Regions from separate parts of the Thermoanaerobacter kivui genome, predicted to be linked through region 2. Evidence: riboswitches for the same ligand, from Rfam matches in the RefSeq annotation. Region 2 holds a riboswitch; the other holds the start of a gene.

Region 1 (7,722 bases), 320 kb from region 2:
ATTCCCTCACAATGAGGATTTAGAGGGATTGCCTGAATATATAGAGGCTGTAAAAGATATTGGAATAGACGCTATTATTTTATCTGACCCGGGAATTTTTTCTATTGTAAAAGAAGTAGCGCCTAATATAGATATTCACATCAGCACTCAAGCAAATAATGTAAATTATAAGAGTGCTTTGTTTTGGCATAATTTAGGGGCAAAGAGAATTATATTGGCGAGAGAGCTTTCTTTGAAAGAAATAAAAGAAATAAGGGAAAAAACGCCAAAAACTTTGGAATTAGAAGCTTTTGTTCACGGTGCCATGTGCATTTCTTATTCGGGGAGGTGTCTTTTAAGCAATTATTTGACTGGCCGCGATTCTAATAAAGGAGAGTGTGCGCAACCCTGCCGATGGAAATATTATCTTGTAGAAGAAAAAAGGCCAGGAGAGTATATGCCCATTTTCGAAGATGAAAGGGGCACATATATTATGAATTCTAAAGACCTATGCATGATAGAGTACATTCCAGAACTTGTTGAGGCTGGAGTTACAAGTTTTAAAATTGAGGGAAGAAACAAAAGTGCCTACTATGTTGCTGTAGTGACACGGGCTTACAGAAAGGCGATTGACGATTACCTTGAAAAAGGAAAAGATTATGTTTTTGACAAAAAACTTCTTGAAGAGGTTTCTAAAGCAAGTCACAGAGGATTTACCACAGGGTTTTATTTTGGCAAACCAGGTCCTGATGCTCAAAATTATGAGTCTTCAAAATATATACGGACTCATGATTTTGTAGGAATTGTTAAAGATTATGACCCAAATACAGGAATTGCTGTTGTAGAGCAAAGAAATAGGATGTTTGTGGGAGATAAAATTGAGATTATGGGTCCTAAAGTAGAGTTTGAGCAGCAAATTGAAAAAATGTGGGATGAAGAAGGAAATGAGATTGAAGTAGCTCCCCATCCTCAAATGATAGTGAAAATTCCTGTAAAGTATCCTGTAGAAGAATTTTTTATACTGCGTCGAGAAATTAAAAATTAGGTTAAAACTTGCTCCTTTTGGGAATACTTTTTCCTGAAAGGAGCAAAGTTTTATGGAAAATAGAAATTATAGGATTGTTTTTTTGAGGGTAGTTTTGTCAATTTTAACGTTAACATTGATTTTTAGGCTTTTTTACATTCAGGTAATCAAAGGAGATTTTTATTCTCAAAAAGCAGTGGAACAAAAAATTAGAAGCTTTAAAATTTTGGAGAGAAGAGGAGAAATATACGACAGGAATATGACTCCTTTTACTGATAGAGAATATAAAGAATATATATTTGCGATACCTAAAATGTTAACTGACAAAGAAAAAGCCGCTAAGGTTATAAGTGAAATTGCCGCAGTAAACTGTGAGGATGTGTTAAAATCCTTAAAAAGTGCAAAAGATTATGTGAAATATGAAGTTAAATTTAACTCAAACAACAAATTACCTATAGGCATTTTTAAGTTAGCTTTGCCTCAAAGGTATTCGCAAAATTCTTTAGCAAGACATGTAATAGGGTATGTAGGAGAGAAAAAGATGGGTTTAGAAGATACTTTTAATGAAATTTTAAATAGCAAAAGGGAAGATAGCATTGCAGTGTTTACTGATGGGAATAATACTGATTATATAAAAGGGTTAGGAGTAAGGTTAAAAACTTCTGGAAAAGAAGTTTTGGGGGTAAAAACTACTCTTGATTATCACATACAAAAGGCAGTAGAAGATGCTCTTGACAAGAATATGGTAGATGGAGCAGCAGTGGTATTAGATATAAAAACAGGTGATATACTTGCAATGGCAAGTAGGCCTAATTTTGACCAAAATAATATTCAAGCTTATTTAAATAGCTCTAACGAAGAATTTATAAACAAAGCTGTCTCAATGTATCCACCTGGCTCTATTTTTAAAATTGTAATAGCTGCTGCAGCGTTAGAATATAATAAAGTGAATTTACAGGATACTTTTTATTGCAGTGGTAGTTATGATATAAATGGAATAGTATTTCACGATTACAAAGGAGAAAGTCATGGAGTAATAAACATGGTAAAAGGTTTTGCAGTTTCCTGCAATACTACTTTTATAAAGATTGGGCAAATAACAGGGGCCAAAAATATTTTGGAGATGGCGAGAAAATTTGGAATAGAAAGTGATGATGGTCTGCCAATACCTGAGCAAATAGGGAGATTGCCTAAATTGTCTGATACTTATGGAGCAGGTATTGGGAATTTGTCAATAGGGCAAGGAGATGTGCTGATGACGCCTCTTCAAGCAGCTGATATCGCAGCGACAATAGCTAATAACGGTGTTAGGAATGTTCCACGTTTAGTGACTGCAATAGTTGATGAAGAAGGGAAAGAAATTGAAAAATTGTCTCAGAAAAAGTCTTACAGGGTGATAAGCGAAAAAACAGCCAAAATTTTAAAAGGAATGATGAGAGAAGTGGTTATTGACCAAGAAGGAACAGGAAAAAGGGCTGAGACTACCTATGGCAGTGCTGGTAAAACAGGTTCTGCTGAAGTTAGCAAGGAGCTAAATATATATCATGCTTGGTTTACAGGTTTTGTTCCTTTTGATAAGCCTAAATATGCAATTTCGATTTTTGTAAAAAATGGAGATACTGGAGGAACTAAAGCTGCCCCTCTTTTTAAAGAAATAGCGGAGGAAATAATGAAATATTGATGTACGTGCACCATTTTGTATAAACCTCATATAATAGATGTGTAATGTTGAAAAAAGGGGTGGCGGCAATGTGGGAAGTTGTTGTTGCAATTTTGGCTTCAATTGTAAAGGAAATCTTAAATCTTGGTTACTTGACAAACACCAACTCTTTTCCCAATCCACTTACTCCAGAAGAAGAAAAGAAATATTTAGAAGCTTATAAAAACGGTGATGAGGAAGCGAGGAATATTTTAATAGAAAGAAACTTAAGGTTGGTAGCTCATGTTGTTAAAAAGTACAGTGGCACAGGTAAAGATATAGATGATTTAATATCTATTGGGACAATAGGGCTTATAAAAGCAATTTCCACCTTTGATTCTTCTAAAGGAACACATCTTGCCACATATGCAGCCAGATGTATAGAAAACGAAATACTTATGTCTATACGAACGGAAAAAAAGATGAAAGGAGAGGTTTTTTTACAGGATCCTATTGGAGTAGATAAAGAAGGCAATGAGATATCTTTGATGGATGTACTTGGCACAGAGGAAGATGAAATATCAGAGCAAGTGGAGAAAAAACTTCAAATTAAAAAGTTGTACAGTAAAATGAACAGCGTTTTAAAAAATAGAGAACGGTTAATTATAGAAATGAGGTATGGTCTGTACAATGGGAAAGTGAGGACTCAAAGAGAAATAGCAAAGATGCTTGGTATATCTCGTTCCTATGTCTCAAGGATTGAAAAGAAGGCTTTAAATAAGCTTTTTAAAGAGCTTTCCATGTAAAACTGTTTGTATTGACAGTTTATTTTTTTTTATTATATAATTTTAACAAAATGAGGTGAACATATGTATGAAAAGTTGATTCCTGATATGATAGTGGAAAGCGTATATGAAATAGATTTGAATATGCTAAAGAAAAGAGGCATAAATAATCTTGTTATTGATATAGACAATACTTTAGTGCCGTACAAATGCAAGCTTCCTGATAAAAAAACAATAGAATGGTTTGAAAGGCTTAAGCAAAATGGCTTTAAAATTTGTCTTATTTCAAACAACACTGAAAGGCGAGTAAACGAATTTAGAGAAAAAATTGGCGTACCGGGTATAGCCTGGGCTATCAAACCAAGAAAAGGAGCCTTTAAAAAAGCTCTTAAGATTTTAAACGCAAAACCCAATGAAACTGCTTTAATAGGAGATCAGATATTTACTGATATTTTGGGAGGGAAAAGAGCAGGTTTATACACCATTTTGGTAAAGCCTTTGTCTAAAGAGGAATTTGGCTGGACGAGGCTTATGAGAAGAGCAGAAAGACATTTTCTTAAAAGGATTGAGGAATATGGAGATCAATTCTAAGACAAAAATATATGGTCTTATAGGACATCCTGTAGAACATAGTTTGTCTCCTTTAATACATAATTTTGCTTTTAGGTCCTTGGATTTAAACTGCATTTACACGGTTTTTGATGTTTTGACAGATAATCTTGAAGATGCGGTAAAGGGTGTAAAAGTTCTTAATATAAAAGGATTTAATGTAACTGTTCCACACAAAGAGCGGATAATGAAATATTTAGATGTCATTTCAGAAGAAGCTTTAAAAATCGGGGCAGTCAACACTGTGGTTAATGAAGAAGGAATACTAAAAGGTTATAACACTGATGCAAAAGGTTTTATAGATTCTTTAATAGAGGCGAAAGAGACGATTAGTGGGCGAAAAGCCGTTATTTTAGGAGCAGGCGGGGCTTCTAAAGCGGTGTGTGTATCCCTTGCATTAAACGGCATAAATTCAATGGTAATTGCTAATAGAAATGTAGATAAGGCTAAAGATTTGGCAGAGTACATTAAAAAAGAATTTAAGATTGATTGTAATTATTGCAGTATCAATGAGGTGGAGGAAATGTCAGAAATAGATATGCTTGTTAATGCTACAAGTGTAGGCATGTATCCCAATGTTGAGGATTCACCAGTCAGTGAAAAGGTAGTTTCAAAGGCTAAATTTGTTTACGACCTTATATATAATCCCTTTGAAACTGCTTTTTTGAAATACGCCAAAAGAAATGGAATAAAATATTCGAATGGGTTTTCTATGTTAATAAATCAGGCTAATCATTCTTTTAAGCTGTGGACGGGAAATTTTTTTGAAAAAGATTTAGTATACATGCATTTAAAAGAAGGAATTACGCATAATTTGTAGAATATTTTATAAAGAAGTAGATGAAGTGGGGCTATATATGGGCACTTTACGCCTCATGGATACAGTGGTGCAACCGGCTTTATTGTTTTTGGGAGGTATATTTATGGCTAAAAAAAAGCTGGGTGAGCTTTTGGTTGAAGTGGGTCTCATCACTGAAGAACAGTTAAAACATGCCATGGAAATACAAAGCAAGACAGGAGAAAAGTTAGGAAAAGTTCTCATAAAACAAGGTTATGTTACAGAAGAGCAAATACTGGAAGCCCTTGAATTTCAGTTAGGTATCCCTCATGTGGATTTGCAAAAATATTACATTGACCCAGATGTGGCGAAATTAATTCCTGAAGCTGTCGCCAAAAGGTACATTATCATCCCGATTAAAAAAGATGAAGATGGTATATTAGTGGCAATGGCAGACCCTCTAAATATTTTTGCCATTGACGATGTGAAAATTATTACAAAGCAAAACGTAAAGCCTTTGATTGCTTCTGAAAGCAGCATTTTAAAAGCTATAGATAGGATTTATGGAAGAGAACAGGCAGAGAAAGCAGTTCAAGATTTTAAAAAGGAATTTCAAAGTGAAACGGCAAGTGAGCTGCCAAACGAAATTCTTGAAGAGGTGCAAAATGCTCCCGCTGTAAGGCTTGTGAATTCTATAATTGAGCAAGCTATAAAAAGCAGGGCTTCTGATATTCACATTGAACCTACAGAAAAGGACCTACGCATTCGATTTAGGATAGATGGGCAATTGACAGAAGCTATGAGGACTATAAAAAGTACCCACGGTCCGGTGGTAACAAGAGTAAAAATTATGGCAAACATGAATATTGCAGAGAGAAGACTTCCACAGGATGGAAGATTTGAATTTGTGTCAGGGGGAAGAAACATAGATGTAAGGGTTTCTTCTTTGCCTACAGTTTTCGGCGAAAAATTGGTGTTAAGGCTTTTGGATAAGGAAAATTTCATCATGACAAAAGAACAGCTGGGTTTTGAAGAAGAGGACTTGATGTTGTTTGATAAATTGATAAAAAGACCTAATGGCATTGTGCTTTTGACTGGTCCAACAGGTAGTGGGAAAACTACGACTTTGTATGCTATGTTAAAAGAGCTTAACAAGCCTAATATCAATATAATAACTGTTGAAGACCCTGTTGAGTATTCAATAGAAGGAATAAATCAAGTGCAAGTCAATGAAAAGGCGGGTCTTACTTTTGCCACTGCTTTGAGGTCTATTTTGAGGCAGGACCCCGATGTCATAATGATTGGAGAAATCAGGGACACAGAGACTGCAGAAATAGCCATTCGCTCTGCTATAACAGGGCACCTGGTTCTGTCAACTTTGCACACAAATGACGCGGCAGGAGCTATAACAAGGCTTATAGACATGGGGATAGAGCCGTATCTTGTGTCTTCGGCTGTGGTGGGAGTTATAGCTCAAAGATTAGCAAGAAGAATATGTGACAATTGTAAAACTTCCTATAAAGCTTCTGATAGAGAAAAACAACTTGTTGGCATTGAAGAAGACAAAGACTTTACCCTATATAAAGGAAGAGGTTGTGCTGTTTGCAATAAAACGGGATATAGGGGAAGAATTCCTATATATGAAATAATGACAGTTACTTCTGATATAAAGGAGCTCATAAACAAAAAGGCTTCTTCAGATGTGATTGGCATACAAGCAGTAAAAAATGGAATGAAAACTTTAAGGGAAAGTGCCAAAAGACTTGTCTTAGAAGGCAAAACTACAATTGATGAAATGCTAAGACTAACGTACGAGGACTGATGCCTATGAACACAAAAGAACTTTTAAAGCTTGTAGTAGAGAGAAAAGCTTCAGATTTGCACATAACTGTTGGAGTACCTCCAGTGCTTAGAATTAATGGTTATTTAGAAAAATTAGAGGGAGAACCTTTTACTTCTCAACAGACAGAAGAGATAGTAAAAGACTTGCTTACAAGTGAACAATTACATAGGTTAGAGCAAAATGGCGATATAGACTTATCCTACTCTGTGACAGGGCTTGGAAGATTTAGAATAAATGTTTACAAGCAAAGAGGAAGTTATAGCCTTGCGATAAGGTCGGTAGCGTTGAGAATTCCTTCTATAGAAGAGCTGGGACTTCCTCCAATAGTTAAAGACCTAGCCATGAAGGCGAGAGGGCTTATATTGGTAACAGGACCTACTGGCAGTGGTAAATCTACTACATTGGCTTCTATGGTAGACCTTATAAATTCTAAAAGGACTTGTCACATTTTGACTCTTGAAGACCCTATAGAATATTTACATAAACACAACAAAAGCATAGTAAATCAAAGAGAGATTGGGCATGATGCGGCATCTTACGCTTCAGCTTTGAGGGCTGCTTTGAGGGAAGACCCCGATGTGATATTAGTTGGAGAGATGAGAGACTTAGAGACGATTCAGATTGCTATAACTGCTGCTGAGACGGGTCATCTTGTTTTGTCGACTCTTCACACAATAGGAGCTGTAAAGACGATCGATAGGATTATTGATGTTTTTCCTCCCCATCAACAGCAGCAGATAAAAATACAACTTTCCAACGTGCTTGAGGGGATTATTTCTCAACAGCTCATACCAAAAAAAGACAATAGCGGTAGAGTAGTTGCAACAGAAATTATGATTGCCACTCCTGCGATAAGAAATCTCATAAGAGAAGGAAAAACTTTCCAGATACAATCTGCTGTACAAACAGGTAGCAAGTTTGGAATGATGACAATGGATATGTCTATTTTACATCTGTTAAAAAGAGGAGTTATTTCTTTGGAGGATGCATTGACCTATTGTGTGGACCAAGAGAATTTTTCTCGCATGATATAGAGGTGATTATATGCCGTTGTATGCATATAGG
Region 2 (7,722 bases):
TCCTTTACCATCTCCAGTATAAACTTGTATAAGTCCTCTTTCCAAAACTTATCCCCCCTTTTATCTTCTGTTAATTTCATTCTAACTCTTTTGGGTTTCCTTTTCAACTACTTCCATCCTCGTAATAGAAACCTCATAAGCGATTTTTGTAACCACTTCATCGTTAATCTTTTTCTGGTATTCCCTGCTCTGTACTCTTCCCCATAACCGTATTCGATCTCCTACTTCTAATTTTTCAGAAAATCTAGCGTTCCTCCCCCATGCTATAACAGGTATGTAGTCGGATTTGTTATAAGGCCTATTTACAGCAATAAGCAAATCAGTTATCTCTCTTCCAAAGGGAGTTGTTCTATAAACAGGTTTTTTGCAAATAAAGCCATCTAAAAAAATTTCATTCGGATTCTTTACTATTTCATCTTCTGGCAATACCATTATGTCTCGGGCAAATATGGTCAAAATCAGCTTATTTTTCCCTTCTTCTGGAGATTTTCTATTGTATGACCTCAATTGCCCCTCAATTTTTACCCTTGTTCCCACTTGTAAATTCATACCTTCAAATAACCTGTTAGAAATAGTAATCGGAAGATAATCCTTAGTTTCGCTCAGCCTTGGCACTTCTAAAATAAAATTAAAAAACTGCTCCCCATATAACTCATGGCTGTATTCGAAATCTGTAAATATCTTTCCCACTACTACAACTGCATTGTTTTCCAAAAAGTTCCCTGCCATGTGTTCACTCTCCCCTTCCATCATGTGTACCTTCTAAGAATATATATTAAACTCGGAAGGTATTTATGACAGGTTATGGATGTAATTTAAAAAAGTTTTGCTAAAACCTTCTTTAAAGTTCCCTATCGCTAAAAACAAACCATTTTCTCCAATATCTTCAATATAGCGATCATAAGAATAAAAGTTATTTTCATCTATATCAATAATTTCTTTAATATTCAATAAATCTTTGTTGCTTTCTAAAACACTTTTTAACATTTCTTTATCCTCTCTTCTCAACAAAAGATATAAGTTTTCATAAGAAACATCACAAAGAGCATTAAAAGCATTAATAAAATCTACTTGTTTACGAGCATAGTGAAACATCACTTTAAAATTACCATCGTACAGTATTTCAAAATTGCCATCATTTTTAAAGCCCTTAATAGCATTTTTTATATCCTCAATTTCATAGCCTAAAAGCAATAAAACGGTTATTACAAACAACGAGTTATATATATTATACTGTCCATACATTTTTATTTCAACAGGTATTTCCATGGGCTCTATCAATTCACCTCTTAAATTAAAAAAAGACCTTTGGACACAATAGTTAAACTTATAACCGCCTTCTTCATATACTATAGAAGAAGCAGTGATAGAGGACTTGGGATTCATGCCACATGTTATAAGAGTGGAATTTATGTCCTCCATAAAAAGCTTGTTTACATTTTTATCATCCGCATTAATTATGATGTTGTTAGCCAAATTCTTAGCAACATAATTTTTTAATTTCTTAAAATCATCTTTCTCGCAAATATTAGAAATAATTAAAATGTCAACTTTTTTGTTTTGTTCCGTAAACTCTTGTATATAAGCTTCTTTTGGATTAACACAATGGAATATAAATTTTGAAATTGTGGTTTTCCCTCTGCTGCCACCGATTAGAATATTTTTCATAGGATCAGCTCCCATTTTTGAGTGCTATTTTTAGTGTTTTCTTAAACATTAATTATTATAATGCCAATTATATGAAATATAGGAAGGCATCATGCCTTCCTATATTCCAAACCAGTGGTGTCCGATTACATTTGTAATTGTCCTTGTCCATATCCACCAAGAAGTTGAAGTAGCTGGATTGAAGAAATACAACGCTCCTCCTGTTGGGTCCCATCCGGCTAAAGCTGCATCTGCCGCTTTAAAAGCTGTAAGGTCAGGTTCATGATTGAAAAATTCTCCGTTTGCCACAGATTCAAAAGCATCTGGCTGATATATAACTCCTGCCACAGTGTTAGGGAAAATACCACTTTTTACTCTATTTAAAATCACCGCACCTACAGCTACCTGACCTTCAAAGCTTTCTCCTCGAGCTTCAGCGTAAATCATTTTTGCAATTAGATACCTGTCCACAAAATAATTGTAATAAGCGCTATTTTCATTTACTGGCACAACCAATTTTTCACCCGGATATATTAAGTCGCTCCAATTCCCATTTGCCTCTTTTATGCTATTTACATCACTGCCATACCACTTAGCTATTAAATATAACGATTCACCTTTTGAAACAACGTGGATTTTGTCGTAAGCGTACGCCGAAGTAATTCCTCCAAATATCATTATAAATATCATTAAATATGCTACAGCAATTTTCAAAATTTTATTCTTCATCATCAGTTTCCTGGTTACCCAAACTGTGCAAGACTGTGCAGTTTGGTAGCTGGGGTATTTGTAGTCCGCCCTTCAGACTTTCCCAGCCCCAGCAGGCGGTTTTTGGGAAAGCCATAGCCCCTGCCCCAAGAAGCAGGAACTCGCGCCTTTATGGGTCTCCCCACTTGCCCTGAATTAACAGCTTTTTTAGGGCAGAGAAGTCTCTTGGCACCTTCTCAGGGGAGAGTGGAGTTACCACCGCTACCTTGAGAACTTGCCAGAAATCATGGGCACTAAAACTTGTTCCATCCAGAGGTTTTAGTACCCTTCCTGGCTCACTCTCAAGGCTTTGTAGAAATTCTACCGCTTTCTTTATCTCTTTTAAGTGTTTTTTCTTCAACTGCTTGTTCCTGACTGTTTTCTTTACATGCTTTTTTAATTCTTCTAATTCATCTATAGTTAGTGCGTTAAGAAACTTTATATAATTGTCTGGTATCTTTTCTTCTCTGCCTAATCCTCTTCTTGCTATTACGTAAGCTGCTGCTATGTCTTTTGTTATCATGTACTGCGGCGCATATTTTAACATGCCTATTATTGAGGTGTAAGAAGGATTGACTTCTATTACTTCTATCCCTTCCTTTTTTGCTAAAATTTTTATCTTTTTTAAAAGGGATTTGTAGCTAAAGTTATGTCTTATTCTCCTTGACTTTTTGCCTGAAAAGTCTCCTTTTTCTCCTTTGTTTTTTATGTCTAATTTTTCAATTACTATTGCTTTTCTTTTTTCTTTTGCTATCTTTACTATCTCATGAGCATACTGCCATCTGAAATACTCTCTTTTATCTGAATTGCCGCTTGCAAGTTCCGGCATCGGTATACTGCTATAGCTTATTAGATTTCCTTTTTCATCTACCTCTGCCCATGATATGTTGTCCGGATATGCGTTCACATCTATTCCTATGATTCCTTTTTCTTTTGTTATTTTTATTTCTGGATATTCTTCTTCAATGGCAAAATAGGCGCATATGCTGCCATTTTTGAGTTTTAGTTCTACAGAGTATGGTATGTTTGATTGGGCAATTTCCTGCAGGAGTTCTTTTCTTTTTTTATTCTTTTTGTAGCCTGCTTCTATTTTGGCGTATACATATTTTCTTTCCCCTACATTTATCCTTAAGAAAGTGCCGTTTTTTCTTACTTCTATTCTTGTGTTGAGATTTCCTTTTTTGCTTTTATCCCCTCTTGAATAGAGATTTCCTTTTCTTTTCTCCTGCCACCTAATTTTTAATTTTTTATATGCTTTACCATTTAAATGATGTTTTTGAAGTTTTCTAAACAGTTTTTTCCCGCCAAAAATGACTTTTCTTGGACTTTTACCTAGTTCTTTCGCAGATTCCAGTGTACTCCTTGCTTTCATTATTGCATCATCTACATATCTTGAGTTTAAGTCAAATATTCCCTGAAGGTCTCTTTTTAATGTTTTTCTATCATAACCTTCTAGAAGCCTTTTGTATGCGTATCTTACGCAGGATGACCATCTTCTCAGAAGATCTAATACTATTTGTTTGTCTTGTTGATTTGGAAAAATGAGTTTAGCCTGTATCACTATCATGTTTTTTGCCCCTTTGCCCGTAAATTCTTGCTGCGAAAGATGTTACTATTGCTATTAAGTCTTCTGCTAGCTCTTTATTTGTATCTTCTTCGTTTTCTTTCCCGTTTAAAACTATAAGCTCTACCCCAAAACTTTCCATGAAAAATTTGAGATATTCAAAGCCAAATCTCGCTAGTCTATCAGGATATTCTATTACAACTTTTTCAACTTCTCCTCTTTTTATCTTGTTCAAAAGCTTTAATAAGCCTCTTCTATTTTCATTTACCCCACTTGCTATCTCATGTATGACTTCATACTGCCATCCTTTGGAATTAGCGTATTCTTCAAGCCTTCTAATTTGATTCTTAAGATATTCTTCTTGTTTCTTTGTGGACACTCACTTTAGGTTTTGGTTTTTCTTCCAGCATGCCTAATAACTCCTCTATATCTTCTTTTTTATACCTTCTGATGCCTTTTGGAGTTCTCACAGGTGTTATTAATCCTTCCTTTTCCCAGTTTATAAGTGTTCTTCGACTAATTGAGTACATTTCCTTTACTTTTTGCATGCTTAGTAACATTTGTTATCACCCAATTAAAATTATACCACTTTGCATGACTATCTTCAACTGTTACCTACCTCCTTTCTATTGTTGCGCGATAGCAGGAGTTAATTCGATTACAATTATAAACTCTTCTATCAATATTGTCATCTTTCGTATTTCCCGATAATTCTCCGTTAATTAAAAATATCTCCAGAATGATATATTATAGTGATATATTCTTAGATATACTAATCTATAGAACCTTTCCACTTTTAGATAAAATTGCCGTTCAAAAGGTTTTTTAAGAAATTATTCATATAATTATTTAATTGTTCTTTAAGCACTGCTCCATCCAAACCACTTTTCTTTAATTCGTGATATTTCGCCGCTATCAACTCATAAAAATCATATTTATCTATTTTCCATTCTCTAAAATCAGACGAAATGATTAAAAATTTATCAAAAATTGCATGCACACTCAACTTTAATAAGTAATCTTCAGGTAAAAGAGTTGAATCAATTTTTAGTAAATTTGCTGTTAACCCATAATACCTTAAAAAAGCTTTTGAACAAAGTTGTTGAATAAACGATTTCAACTCTCCAATATTACCTTCATAATTAATAGACAAAATTGTAGAAATTATTTCAGGATGTACAATGATATTCAAATTCAAGCGCTTCGCCTCTTCTTTAAACAGTCCTGTCAATATTTCCACCTTTTCATTAAGAGGCCTTTCCTCAAAAGAGGGGAGTTGGATGACGACAGGTATTCTTCTCATAAAAGTTTTTAAAAAAGAACCAGGTTTCTCTGTAGTAGCTGCTATAATCATCAAATTAGCTGTTCTTTCAACAGTATCCCCTAATCTCCGATATACTCCCTTGTCAATAAGGTAAAATAGCATCTCTTGCCCCTCTGGAGGTAATCTATGAACTTCATCAAGAAATAATATCCCTTTATTAGCTTTTTCTACTAATCCTATCTTATCTACATCAGCTCCAGTATAGGCTCCTTTAACATGACCAAATAAATGTGACATGAGAAGCTGAGGATTATTATAGTAGTCTGCGCAGTTTAGCACTTCAAAAGGTCCTTTCCTACCGTGTTGAAGGCTAAATTTATACATGGTTTCCGCTAAATAAGACTTACCACAACCAGGTGGTCCAATGATAAGAGTATGAAGTCCATAGGGAGGATACAATACTGCTGCCTTAGCTTGTTCTATTTGTTCTTTAATGCTACCGTTATACCCAACAATATCTTCAAAAGCACACAGCTTTTTTTCTTTTTTAAAAGTCGCAAAATTAATCAACTCTTCCAATATTAATTTTTCTTTGACTTCTTCCCCTAAAACCTTTTCTAATTTATTTTTTTCGACATAATACACAGGTTTTGAAATTATTTTCACAACTTTCTTTTCTTTTACAAGAAGATTCAAAATTGAAGACACGTTAGGCCGTGCGATTTTTAACAGTTTTGCTATTTCTTCTGTGGTAATTCCACCCTTTCTGTCAATCAAAAAATCTTCAATTTTAAAATCTTCACTTTTTTCCAAAATAATGTTATAAATTTTCTCTTTGTTAGTCATACGACACACCACTTTATCAATTAATAAAACTCCCGCTCAAAGGCAGGAGTTCCTACATTATAGTTGGCAGCCCGGCTATCATAGCAAAACTATTGCATTAGACCCGTGGCTTTGCGTCCCCGCCTTTCGACGAGTTTGCTTTTTTCGACAAAATTTATTTAATTTCCCATATATTATTATTTCGATACAAATACAAATTTTCCTTCTTTTTTAAAAAAAGATTTTTTCTACATAATTCGTCAAATTATTAATCTATTCTTTTCTTTGCAAATTTTTTTATATAAGCAAAACGTTATACACTGGAAAATTTTTATAGTATAATGGTTTTATTTTTAGCACCAACTACATTATTTTTTTAAATGTATAAAAATGTGTATAAAAAATTATACATTTCAAAAACTTTTATAGGTTTTGTCTATATACAATAAACTGGCATAAAAGTTGCTTAAGTTTTATTGTAGAAAAATGTTACAGAAAGGAGATGATGAATAAGGAAAAGCAAAGTTTCACTTAGCAACTAGAAGGGCTGACTTAAATTTTAAAAAATATTAAATTTTTAAGGAGGAAGAAAAAATGAAGAACCGACAAACATTAAAAGCTTTACTGGCTTTTGTGTTAATTGTAGCTTTAATGTCGCTAAGTGGAGTATTAGTCAAAGCGCAGCCCAACTTAACAAACTTATCTGGCGACTCTCCAACAAAAAATTACTCGCCTCAAATTCAAAAAATTTTGATGCAAGATTCTAACAAAAACAAAATCTTTGATAACCTGGAAGCAAAGCTTACTGATAAGCCTGACAGTGCGGAATTCCCTGTCATAATAACCTTCAACAAAAACATAGATGATAACGAACTATTAAATATTTCTAAATCCATTGGAAAGTTTAATATAAAGCATAAATACAAAATTATTCCAGGAGTTGCTGCTACTTTAACTAAAGGACAAATAAACGCTTTGTCAAAATTAGATATAGTAAAGCAAATTGAGTATGACGAGCCTGTATATGCGACATTAGACACTGCAACAAAATGGTTTGGCGTTACAAAAGCGAGAAGTGACTTTGGCGTAACTGGAGACAAAGATGGTAATCCTTCCTCTTACTCCAAGAATGATATAGTAATAGCAGTTATTGATACAGGTATTGATGGATCCCATGTTGACCTTGCTGGTGGCAAAATAATAGGATGGCAAGATTTTGTAAACGGTAAAACTACCCCTTACGATGATAATGGACATGGAACTCATGTAGCAAGCATTGCGGCAGGCACTGGGACAGGGAACAGCCTTTATACAGGTGTTGCTCCTGGTGCAGCTTTGGTAGGAATAAAAGTACTCGATTCAAATGGAAGCGGAAGTATGAGCACTGTAACGGCAGGAATTGATTGGGCTGTTCAAAACAAAGATGTATACGGAATCAAAGTTATAAATTTAAGCCTCGGCACTTCTACAAGTTCTGATGGAACTGACTCTACCTCATTAGCAGTAAACAGCGCCGTAGATAGCGGAATTGTAGTAGTAGTTGCAGCTGGAAATTCAGGCCCTGCAAGGTACACCATAGGATCACCTGGTGCAGCAGAAAAAGCCATAACCGTTGCAGCAATGGCGGATGTAGGAGAACTTGGATTTAACCTTGCAAGTTTCTCCAGCCGTGGCC

The links. A riboswitch is a leader RNA that binds a small molecule or an ion and turns the genes downstream of it on or off. The one in region 2 is predicted to bind cyclic di-GMP.
Region 1: linked by a shared signal. The riboswitch ahead of gspE (type II secretion system ATPase GspE) and the one ahead of TKV_RS04055 (sigma 54-interacting transcriptional regulator) in region 2 are both predicted to bind cyclic di-GMP.

Annotation. Positions count from the first base shown of each region.
Region 1 is NZ_CP009170.1:1,129,810-1,137,531, forward strand. It holds gene TKV_RS05650 (peptidase U32 family protein) at 1-1,024, shown strand, start outside; gene TKV_RS05655 (peptidoglycan D,D-transpeptidase FtsI family protein) at 1,077-2,684, shown strand; gene sigK (RNA polymerase sporulation sigma factor SigK) at 2,753-3,448, shown strand; gene TKV_RS05665 (YqeG family HAD IIIA-type phosphatase) at 3,512-4,018, shown strand; gene aroE (shikimate dehydrogenase) at 4,002-4,856, shown strand; cyclic di-GMP riboswitch class II at 4,860-4,944, shown strand; gene gspE (type II secretion system ATPase GspE) at 4,960-6,636, shown strand; gene TKV_RS05680 (type IV pilus twitching motility protein PilT) at 6,642-7,691, shown strand; gene TKV_RS05685 (type II secretion system F family protein) at 7,702-7,722, shown strand, end outside.
Region 2 is NZ_CP009170.1:808,652-816,373, reverse strand. It holds gene TKV_RS04090 (cob(I)yrinic acid a,c-diamide adenosyltransferase) at 1-45, opposite strand, end outside; gene TKV_RS04085 (single-stranded DNA-binding protein) at 82-729, opposite strand; gene TKV_RS12305 (Mur ligase family protein) at 793-1,668, opposite strand; gene TKV_RS04075 (cell wall hydrolase) at 1,768-2,376, opposite strand; gene TKV_RS04070 (IS200/IS605 family accessory protein TnpB-related protein) at 2,525-3,961, opposite strand; partial or broken gene TKV_RS04065 (IS607 family transposase) at 3,942-4,518, opposite strand; gene TKV_RS04055 (sigma 54-interacting transcriptional regulator) at 4,755-6,068, opposite strand; cyclic di-GMP riboswitch class I at 6,131-6,218, opposite strand; gene TKV_RS04050 (S8 family serine peptidase) at 6,642-7,722, shown strand, end outside.